DNA from 3 places in the Lysinibacillus sp. Y5S-8 genome. Region 1 is predicted to be linked to each of the others. Evidence: riboswitches for the same ligand, from Rfam matches in the RefSeq annotation. Region 1 holds a riboswitch; each other region holds the start of a gene.
What was found. A riboswitch is a leader RNA that binds a small molecule or an ion and turns the genes downstream of it on or off. The one in region 1 is predicted to bind thiamine pyrophosphate.

Region 1 (3,284 bases):
GAAGGCTCAAATTTATGGTTCGATAATATGGTCATTCCTAAAACATCGAAAAATATCGACGGTGCCCATGCCTTTATCAATTTCATGCTAAGTGCTGAATCAGGTGCACAAAATGCCGATTATGTAGGCTACTCTACTCCTAATATCGCTGCTATGGACTTAATGGATGAAGAAGTTGTTTCTGATGAACGCTACTATCCTTCTGAAGAACAACGCGATACATTAGAAGTTTATAAAAATTTAGGACCAGATTATTTAGGGAAATATAATGAATTGTTTTTAGAATTTAAAATGAGTATTCGTTAAAGCATATAAAGGTCTATCGATGAATTTTTATTTTGTCGATAGACCTTTCTCTATTATCTTCCTGCACCTATTGTCTGTTTATTGTTTTCTACATCGTGGATTGGCATTGCTGCACTAGCAGGTATGTTTCATTTCAGACTTTCAACCGATATGATGATAGGATATCTTATGATAGACTTTAGTATATTTGATTATAAAAAGGGGGTTCATTCGATGACCCAGCAGAAGTCCAATAAGGCGGCTTTATATATTTTAATGTTTAATATGTTTATCGCAATGGGGAGTATTGGAATTATTATTCCTGTCATGCCAGAGTATTTAAAAATATTCGGTGCAGCAGGACAAGTTCTAGGTATGCTAATTGCAACGTTCGCCTTAGCTCAATTCGTATTTTCTCCAATTGCTGGGAATCTTTCGGATCAGTATGGTCGGAAAAATTTAATTATTTTCGGTCTTATTGTGACAGGTCTTGCACAAATCGGTTTTGGTCTTGCCACAGACGTCTGGATGCTATTTTTAGCACGCTTTTTAGGCGGTCTAGGTTCCGCATTTGTTGCACCTCCTATTATGGCATTTGTAGCTGACGTTACTACCTACGAGGAACGTGGAAAAGGTATGAGTATGTTGGGTGCTGCTATGTCACTTGGCTTTATGATAGGGCCAGGAATAGGTGGTTTCTTAGCAAAGGTTAGTTTACATTTTCCATTTTTCACGGCAGGAGTTGCTGCCATACTTGCATCTATTTTATCTTATTTTTTATTACCATCTACTAAACCAAACACTTCACATGACAAGCAAAGGCAAGAAAATCTGGCGAAGCAAATGGCTCGTTCCATACATATGCCTTATTTCGTTATGCTCATTATCATGCTCGTGTTCTCGTTTGGAATTGCCAACTTCCAAACAACCTTGTCATTATTTGTGACAGAAAAATTTAATTACACACCCGTAGATATTGCGATTATTTTAGTTGTCGGTGGTGCTTTTGGGGTAGTTGTACAAATGTTTGTAATTACACCACTTTTTAATCGCTTTGGTGAAATGAAAGTTGTGTTAGTCAATTTATTTATTGCATCTGTTGCTATTTTCTTAATATTGTTTGTATCTGGCTTCGCTCTTATATTAGTTGTAGCAACTATTTTCTCTACAGCAACAACACTAATTCGTCCTGCTGTAAATACACTAATTTCAAAGCTTGCAGAGAAAGAACAAGGGTTTGCTGCGGGCTTGAATAATGCTTACATGAGCCTTGGCAATATGATCGGTCCAGCCTTAGCTGGTTTACTATTTGACTGGAATATGAACAGTCCATATATATTCGGATCTATCATATTATTAGCCTGCTTCTTCCTTGCACTCATCTGGACATTGAAAAAAGCACCTCATCTAATGCATCCTGATACGAAATAGTCAGAAAAATCATTGACTATTTTTAACATTATGTTACAGTAATGTTGGTTAATAAAATTGAATGATATTTACCACTAGGGGAGCCTTTAAAAGGCTGAGACGTATATGATGATGTACGGACCCTTTGAACCTGATCTAGTTCATACTAGCGGAGGGAAGTGGCGCTACTTGCTATTGTCATTGTCTATGCAAGGCCGCTTCCTATTGTTTAAAGGAAGCGGCCTTTTAATTTCCCTCATGATTTTATTCAAGAGGAGTGAACCTTATGTCAATTCGTAAAATGACAATCATGGCTTTATTAGTAGCTATTGCTGTAGCAGGATCTACCTTTGTATCCATACCAACAGGCATCGCACGCGCCTACCCCGTTCAGCATGCTGTTAACGTAATAGGAGCTATTATACTAGGACCCGTGCCAACAGTTCTAGTTGCCTCTGTGACAGCCATCATTCGTATCTTTACTGGTACAGGCTCTCTTTTAGCGATTCCTGGTAGTGTTATTGGTGCATTGTGTGCGGCCCTTGCCTACAAATACAGTAGAAAACCATGGCTAGCAGGATTCGGCGAAGTTTTTGGCACTGGTATTCTAGCTTCACTTATTGCCGTACCCTATGCAAAATTGCTTATGGAGACATCCGTAGTCGCATTATTCTTCATGCCAGCCTTTTTAACATCAAGTACCATCGGGGCCATCTTAGGTGTTATGGTGGCTAGCACTTTGCGAAAATCGGTACTAGTAAAGAGTTTTAATTCTTCGCTTTATTGAGTGGTGCTGAGTGCTTTTTGATTTTGGAAATTCTTTAAGATGTGCGAGAAGATTCCTTTTCTAGTCTTTAAGTTTCTTTATGAGCGTCTCTCTCCTCTGAGAGGCACTTTTCGAAGGCTACACTTTGTCAATCACCTTTGCACCATTTTCCTAGCGGAAACCACCATTTTTTAAAACCTCAAAGCATTTAAAAAAGCAGTGCAAAATGGAATGATTTTGCACTGCCTTCACTATATTATGATCGTTTTTTCATACCCTTTAATAGCTGGGCTACGTTCGTGTCTTCTGCTTGTACAGGTTTCTCCTCAATTGGCTGCTCTTTTTTATTCGTTTTTGTTAGGAAACTCCACCCAAAACGTCTTATGGTAATATCCATAAAGAATAGAAGCATACTTGCTAAAAGAAGCCATGTAGCAATGTTTTGTCGATCCGCTCCTTTAGTTGTAAAGTCACGGAACACATCTTGTGGTTCCTTTAAAACAGCTCCCCCTGTTTGATTTGTTAACTCTTCAACCAGTTTTTCATTAACAGGGAGCAGTTCATACTCAGCACTATAAGGAACACTTAGACCTGCCTGATAAATGGCCTGCTGCTCATCCGCTATACGGAAGAAAATCAATCCAGGTTCGGCCTGTACAACAGCTCGAACTTGGGAGGCTGAAATGGTTTCTAACTGAGTTTCTAACTCCTCCCCTGCTTCATTAACCGCTACAATGTCTAAAAATGCGGCTTCATTTGTAGGGTCTGTAATCATAAAGGAGCCATCAGCTTCTAATCTCACATCATAGGCAACATCATTATA
Region 2 (3,284 bases), 2.1 Mb from region 1:
AATGATTTCACATGACTTTGAAGTGTTTGAATAAGTGTTTCATCACCAATTTCACCATTACGAAGAACAATAAATGCCTTTACAATATTTCCTCGCACTTTATCTGGACTGGCAATGACAGCAGCTTCTTTCACAGTTGGATGCTTCATCAAAGCATCCTCTACTTCAAAGGGACCAATTGTATAACCGGAGGAGATAATGACATCATCTCCTCGACCCTCAAACCAAAAGTAGCCATCTTCATCTTTGTAGGCACGATCTCCTGTTATATACCAATCACCACGGAATTGTAAATTTGTACGTTCAGAATCATTTAAATATTTTTTAAAGAGAGCTGGTGTTTCACGATGAACAGCAATATCACCCACCTCTCCTACTGCAACGGGATTGCCGAAATCGTTAATAATATTAACGGTGTTGCCAGGAGTAGGTTTTCCCATTGAGCCAACTCGCGCCTCCATCCCTACCATTGTACCAACAAGTAATGTATTCTCCGTTTGACCATAGCCATCTCGCACTTGTAAATGGAATGTTTCTGAAAATACGTTGATAACCTCACTATTTAATGGTTCACCTGCTGATACAGCTTGGCGAATTGCATGTAAATCATATGCTTGTAAATTTTCAAGTGATGCCATAAAACGATATTCAGTTGGTGTACAGCATAATACATTGATTTTGAATTTTTCAAGCAGTGCCAAATAGGAAACCACATCAAATTTACCTTTGTAAACAAATGCAGTAGCACCACTGCCTAATGTAGCGAGAAAAGGACTCCATATCCATTTTTGCCATCCAGGTGCTGCTGTTGCCCAAACAATATCATTTTCTTGTACACCTAACCAATGTGGTGCTGTTGTTCGTAAATGAGCATAGCCCCAGCTGTGTGTATGTACCGCTGCTTTCGGGTTACCTGTTGTGCCGCTTGTATAGGCTAAAAATGCATTATCAGTACTTTTTGTCGGAGTCGGATTTATGTAAGTTGTAGGTTGATGGTGCATTTTTTCTAGTAAAGGCTGCCAAGGCTCATGTGCTTGTCCTATGACAAATTGCTGTATGCCCTGTAAATTTCCAACTTCATCAAATTGTTCAATATAGGGCTCATAGGCAACAACCCCTTTAGCATTCGCGTGATGAATGCGATACTCAATATCTTTTGTTCTTAACATTTCTGAACTTGGAATGATGGTTAAACCTGCTTTTAATGCTGCAATATAAACAATATATGCTTCCACTGAGCGTGGTACCATCACTAAAATCACATCACCCTTCGTTAAACCTTGTAAGGTGAAAACATGTGCTGCTTGATTCGCTTTTTCCATCAAATGTGCATATGTAATAAATTGTACAGCTTGATTTTCTTCATAAATAATTAAAGCATTTTTCGTTGCATCCTGAGCATATTTTTCAATTTCCTCTGTTATGTTATACCATTCTGGTGCAACTAAATCTTGTCTTTTCATGGCAAATGCCCCCTTTTGCTATGACACATTATAAAACTCCTTTTTCAGTATTTTCAATGGTTTGCGCTTAATTTAGGTAAAGTCATGACAACTATCATACCTAGCTATATGGCATCAGTCACGTTTTGTCGATAGGAAAACTAGCTATTGAATACAAATGAAAAGTATGGTACATTTTGGTCAACTAAAAGCAAAATTGCAGGGGGACTCGAAAGAGTTGAGAAGGTAAAACCTGACCCTTTGAACCTGTTAGTTAATACTGACGTAGGGAGCAACAGACATCGATTTTTTCAGATGAAAGGCTCTTTTTCGTGTATTTTTACATAAAAAGAGCTTTTTTGCATGCTTACGTCCATCCACAAAGGAGGACAAAAACAAAATGATATTTCAAACAATTCGTCAACAGCAACCACTTATTCATTGCATCACAAACTATGTGGTGGCAAATTTCCAAGCAAATGGTTTATTAGCATTAGGTGCTTCGCCCGTTATGGCTGACGATAGCCAAGAGGTTGAGGAAATGGTAGCAATGGCACAAGCTTTATTAATTAATATTGGGACACTCAATACTCGCACCAAAAACGCCATGCTGTTAGCAGGAAAAAAAGCTAATGCACTTGGCATTCCAGTTATATTAGATCCAGTTGGGGCAGGGGCTACAACTTATCGCAAGGAAACCGTTCAATACTTACTTGAAAACATAGAATTTGCCGTAATTCGCTGTAATATCGGTGAGCTTGCGGCTATAGCCAATGTAGATTGGCAACAGAAAGGTGTAGATAGTGGTCATGGCTCCATGTCACTGGAGACGGAAGCATTACTAGTGGCACAACGATATAATTGTATCGTTATTGTAACAGGTGAACGTGATCTTATAACAAATGGTGAGCATAGCCAGTGGATAGCTGGTGGCCATCCACAAATGACAGAGGTCACTGGTACTGGCTGTTTACTTAGTGCGTTTTGTGGTGCTGCCTATGTCGCAGGTAACAAGCCATACCACCAATTAGCAGAAACACTCACTTACTATAAAAAAGCAGCAGTACTAGCTTCTGCATTCACTGCAGATATCGGTGATTTTCAAATAGCTTTGCTTAATGCTATACATCGTTTATCAAAGGATGGTGAAGCATCATGCATATTGTAACGACGATTGCTGGATCAGATAGTGGTGGCGGTGCTGGTATACAGGCTGATTTAAAAACATTTCAGGAATTAGAGGTGTTCGGCACTTCCGTTATTACAGCTTTAACTGCACAAAATACAACAGGCGTGACAGGTGTTTTCCCCATTGACATTTCGTTTGTGGAAAAACAATTTCAAGCGTTAGTCGAAGATTTTCCAATTGCTGCAATGAAAACAGGCATGCTTTATTCCTCTGGTATTATCCAAGCCATCGCACGCATGATCGGTGAATTAAACATACCACTAGTTGTGGATCCCGTGATGATTGCAAAAGGTGGAGAAAGCTTATTACAGCAAGAAGCTATTGAGGCGTTACGCTCATCTTTACTACCACTAGCTACGATTGTTACGCCAAATATACCCGAAGCAGAGGCTCTCACGGGGAGAGCCATTCGCCATTTTGAGGATATGAAACAAGTGGCTCAAAGCTTTTTACAGCTAGGTGTACAATGCGTCATTCTAAAGGGTGGGCATTTAGCAGAACCACTTTATGCCATTGATTATGTATTTTTCAAAAATGGACAGTCTTTTTCGATGCAGTCTCCACGAATCCAAACAAAAAATACACATGGTACTGGCTGTACATTTTCAGCAGCACTCACTGCTTTTCTTGGACGAGGTTTAGCGATGGAAGAG
Region 3 (3,284 bases), 1.6 Mb from region 1:
AAATTACGCTAGATGTCCTTGTGCCAAGTGAAGAGGTTGTGGTGACGGTGACGAAGGATGGCTATATTAAACGTACATCCACACGTTCACATGCCGCTTCCAATGGTCAGGATTTTGCGATGAAGGATTCGGATTACTTATTGTATGAAGCCACCTTAAATACACAGCATCATCTGTTACTGTTCACAAATCGAGGCAATTATATTTACCAGCCTGTTCATGAGCTACCTGATATTCGCTGGAAGGATCTTGGACAGCATATTTCAAGTATTGTGCCAACAGGGGAAGATGAGTCTATTATTGCAGTGTATGGCTTTGAAACATTCGAGCAGCCAAATACGTATATTTTAACAGCTACAAAAGATGGTCAAATTAAACGCTCCCCACTGGCAGATTATGCGGTGACGCGTTATTCGAAGCCAATTAAAACAATGAATGTTAAAGCGGGCGATGCGATGATCTATGCATCGTTTGTGACAGATGATGTGGAACTAATGTTAACAACGGATACAGCCTATGCGATTCGTTTCCCACTGGAAGAATTACCAGTTACAGGAGTGAAAACAGGCGGTGTCAAAGGCATCACGCTAAAGGATGGAGAAGCCTTAGTCGGTGTCAATGTGCTACAGCCTGATGCTACACAATATGTGGTAATCGTCACGCAGCGTGGAGCCGTGAAGAAAATGAATGTTGCAGAAGTTGAAGTGGCAAGTCGTGCAAAACGTGGTCTAAAAGTATTAACAGAATTAAAAGCAAATCCTCACCGTATTGTGGCAGTTATTCAAGCAACGAATGAGGAGCAAATAGTGATTGAAACGGAAAAAGGTGTACAAGAGGTCATTGATGTCCAAACATTGACGCGTGCTGATCGCCATTCCAACGGTTCGTTTAAAGTGGATATTGCAACAGATGGGGCCATTTCTCATGTTTTAACGGCTAAAAAAGAGCAGAAACCAAGCTAATGATAAGCCCAGTCTCTTAGGAGTGCTGGGTTTTTTTTACGGGAGCAGTCGTTAGTCAAAAATAGCATCTTGTCATTTTAGCGTAACTATGGGTATAATAATCAACGAAAAGTTCATAGCACAAGAATGTAGGGGGGCTAGTAGTTGCTAGCTGAGATTGTGTCCGATAGACGCTGACCCTTTGAACCTGATTTGGCTCGTACCAGCGTAGGGAACATCTATTCAAAAAAGCAAAGTTTTGAAGATTGATTGCAATACGTCTGGGAGGAATCCTAGGCGTTTTTTTTATGTTTTCAAGCAATATCTTGCCAAACGCATACGCTTTCTTTCTGGTGACAACATTCAATCATGAACACTTTCACATTATCAACTAGGAGGACTTCGCATGAAAAAATGGTTATTTATTCTAGTGGCTGCACTTTTAACGTTAGTGGGCTGTAGTGACAAGGAGGACAAGCAGGCTACTGATCAGCTGAAAAAAGTATCAGTGGTCTTAGATTGGACACCAAATACGAATCATACAGGGCTGTATGTCGCAAAAAAACTCGGTTATTTTGAAGAGCAGGGCTTAGATGTTGACATTATTATGCCTGGGGAGGCAGGAGCCGATCAGCTTGTTGCTTCTGGCAAGGCAGAGTTTGGCGTGAGCTATCAGGAAGGTATTACACAGGCTCGTGTGCAAGATGTGCCTCTTGTCTCCATTGCCGCTATTATTCAACATAATACATCTGGCTTTGCTTCTATTGCATCAAAAGGTATTACATCACCAAAGGATTTCGAAGGTAAAACCTATGGTGGTTGGGGGGCTCCACTAGAGCAAGCTGTCCTACAATCATTGATGCAAACAGAAAAGGCAGACATTCATAAATTAGATATCGTCAATGCAGGAGATTTAGACTTTTTCACGATGATGCAAAAGGATATTGATTTTGCTTGGATTTATTACGCGTGGACAGGTATTGAAGCTGAGCTACGGGGTGAAAAGATTAATATGCTGTACTTAACAGATTATAGTGATCAGCTGGACTATTATACACCTGTTCTAGCTACAAATGAAAAAATGATCCAGGACAATCCTGACATAGTTAAAGCGTTTGTGGCGGCTGCATCGAAGGGCTATGAATACGCCATAGCGCATCCAAGTGAGGCGGCTGATATTTTAATAGAAGCGGCTCCCGATTTAGATCAAGCGTTAGTGCATAAAAGTCAGGAATGGCTAGCTGATAAATATCAGGATGATGCCAAGCAATGGGGAGAGCAAAAGCTTTCTGTATGGGAAAACTACGCAAAATGGATGTCTAGCAACAACGTGTTAGAGGGCGAATTTAATGCGAAACAAGCCTTTACAAATGATTTCTTACCTAAAAAGGAGGCCAAATAAGATGGCGAATTCATTAATCAGTGTTCAAATCATTCCAAAAACAGAGAAATTTGAGGATGTTATACCGTATGTCGATGCGGCGATTGCTGTGATAGATGCTGCTGGTGTGAAATATGAGGTACATCCGTTGGAAACGACGATGGAAGGTGAACTGTCAACGTTGCTGCAAATCATTGAAAAAATGAATGACAAGATGATTGAGCTTGGTGCCATCAATGTCATTACACAAGTGAAAATATTATATCAGCCAACTGGTATAACAATGGATACATTAACGGAGAAATACCAGTAATGAAACAAGCTTTGCAAAAGGGAAGGACGATTATTTTTATCGCCTTCCTCTTATTCGTGTGGGAGCTCATTGTGCAGGTGGCTGAAGTTCCTCATTGGTTATTACCTGCACCAAGTAGTATTTTGTTGGAAGCTTTTCAGTCCTATCAAACCTTTTTACCACATGCTTGGGCTACGATGCAATTAGCCTTATTAGGACTTGCCATTGGCATTGCCTGTGGATTAATGGTGGCGATTGTCTTGCATCGATTTACATTTATTCGGGAGTTGTTTTATCCGATTTTAATTATGTCGCAAAATATCCCTATTCTTGTCTTAGCGCCATTGCTCATTATTTGGTTTGGCTTTGGTTTATTACCAAAGCTCATCATTATTTGCCTCGTGTGCTTTTTCCCCATTGTTATTGCGGCAATGGACGGATTTCGGCAAACAGCACCTGAGTTAAAGCATTATTTTGCCATGGTTGGTGCTACAAAGGCGCAAACTTTTTGGAAGCTCGAATGGCCTCATGCATACCCAGCCATTTTTTCAGGTATAAAAATTGCTGCGACGTATAGTGTGATGGGCGCTGTTATTGCGGAGTGGCTTGGTGCAAAAAAAGGAATAGGCGTTTATATGACCTTAGCACAGTCCTCGTTCCGCACTGATCG

Region 2: it holds a riboswitch for thiamine pyrophosphate, as region 1 does, so the genes downstream of both, thiM (hydroxyethylthiazole kinase) here and thiW (energy coupling factor transporter S component ThiW) in region 1, are expected to answer to the same signal.
Region 3: it holds a riboswitch for thiamine pyrophosphate, as region 1 does, so the genes downstream of both, V6670_RS11940 (ABC transporter substrate-binding protein) here and thiW (energy coupling factor transporter S component ThiW) in region 1, are expected to answer to the same signal.

What each region holds. Positions count from the first base shown of each region.
Region 1 covers NZ_CP145889.1:886,914-890,197, reverse strand. Annotated here, with positions in the region: gene V6670_RS04100 (ABC transporter substrate-binding protein) at 1-306, shown strand, start outside; gene V6670_RS04095 (MFS transporter) at 520-1,716, shown strand; TPP riboswitch at 1,783-1,890, shown strand; gene thiW (energy coupling factor transporter S component ThiW) at 1,982-2,482, shown strand; gene V6670_RS04085 (VWA domain-containing protein) at 2,718-3,284, opposite strand, start outside.
Region 2 covers NZ_CP145889.1:3,491,061-3,494,344, forward strand. Annotated here, with positions in the region: gene V6670_RS16950 (acyl--CoA ligase) at 1-1,463, opposite strand, end outside; TPP riboswitch at 1,654-1,751, shown strand; gene thiM (hydroxyethylthiazole kinase) at 1,843-2,610, shown strand; gene thiD (bifunctional hydroxymethylpyrimidine kinase/phosphomethylpyrimidine kinase) at 2,598-3,284, shown strand, end outside.
Region 3 covers NZ_CP145889.1:2,449,560-2,452,843, reverse strand. Annotated here, with positions in the region: gene parC (DNA topoisomerase IV subunit A) at 1-962, shown strand, start outside; TPP riboswitch at 1,083-1,193, shown strand; gene V6670_RS11940 (ABC transporter substrate-binding protein) at 1,348-2,343, shown strand; gene V6670_RS11935 (thiamine-binding protein) at 2,345-2,635, shown strand; gene V6670_RS11930 (ABC transporter permease) at 2,635-3,284, shown strand, end outside.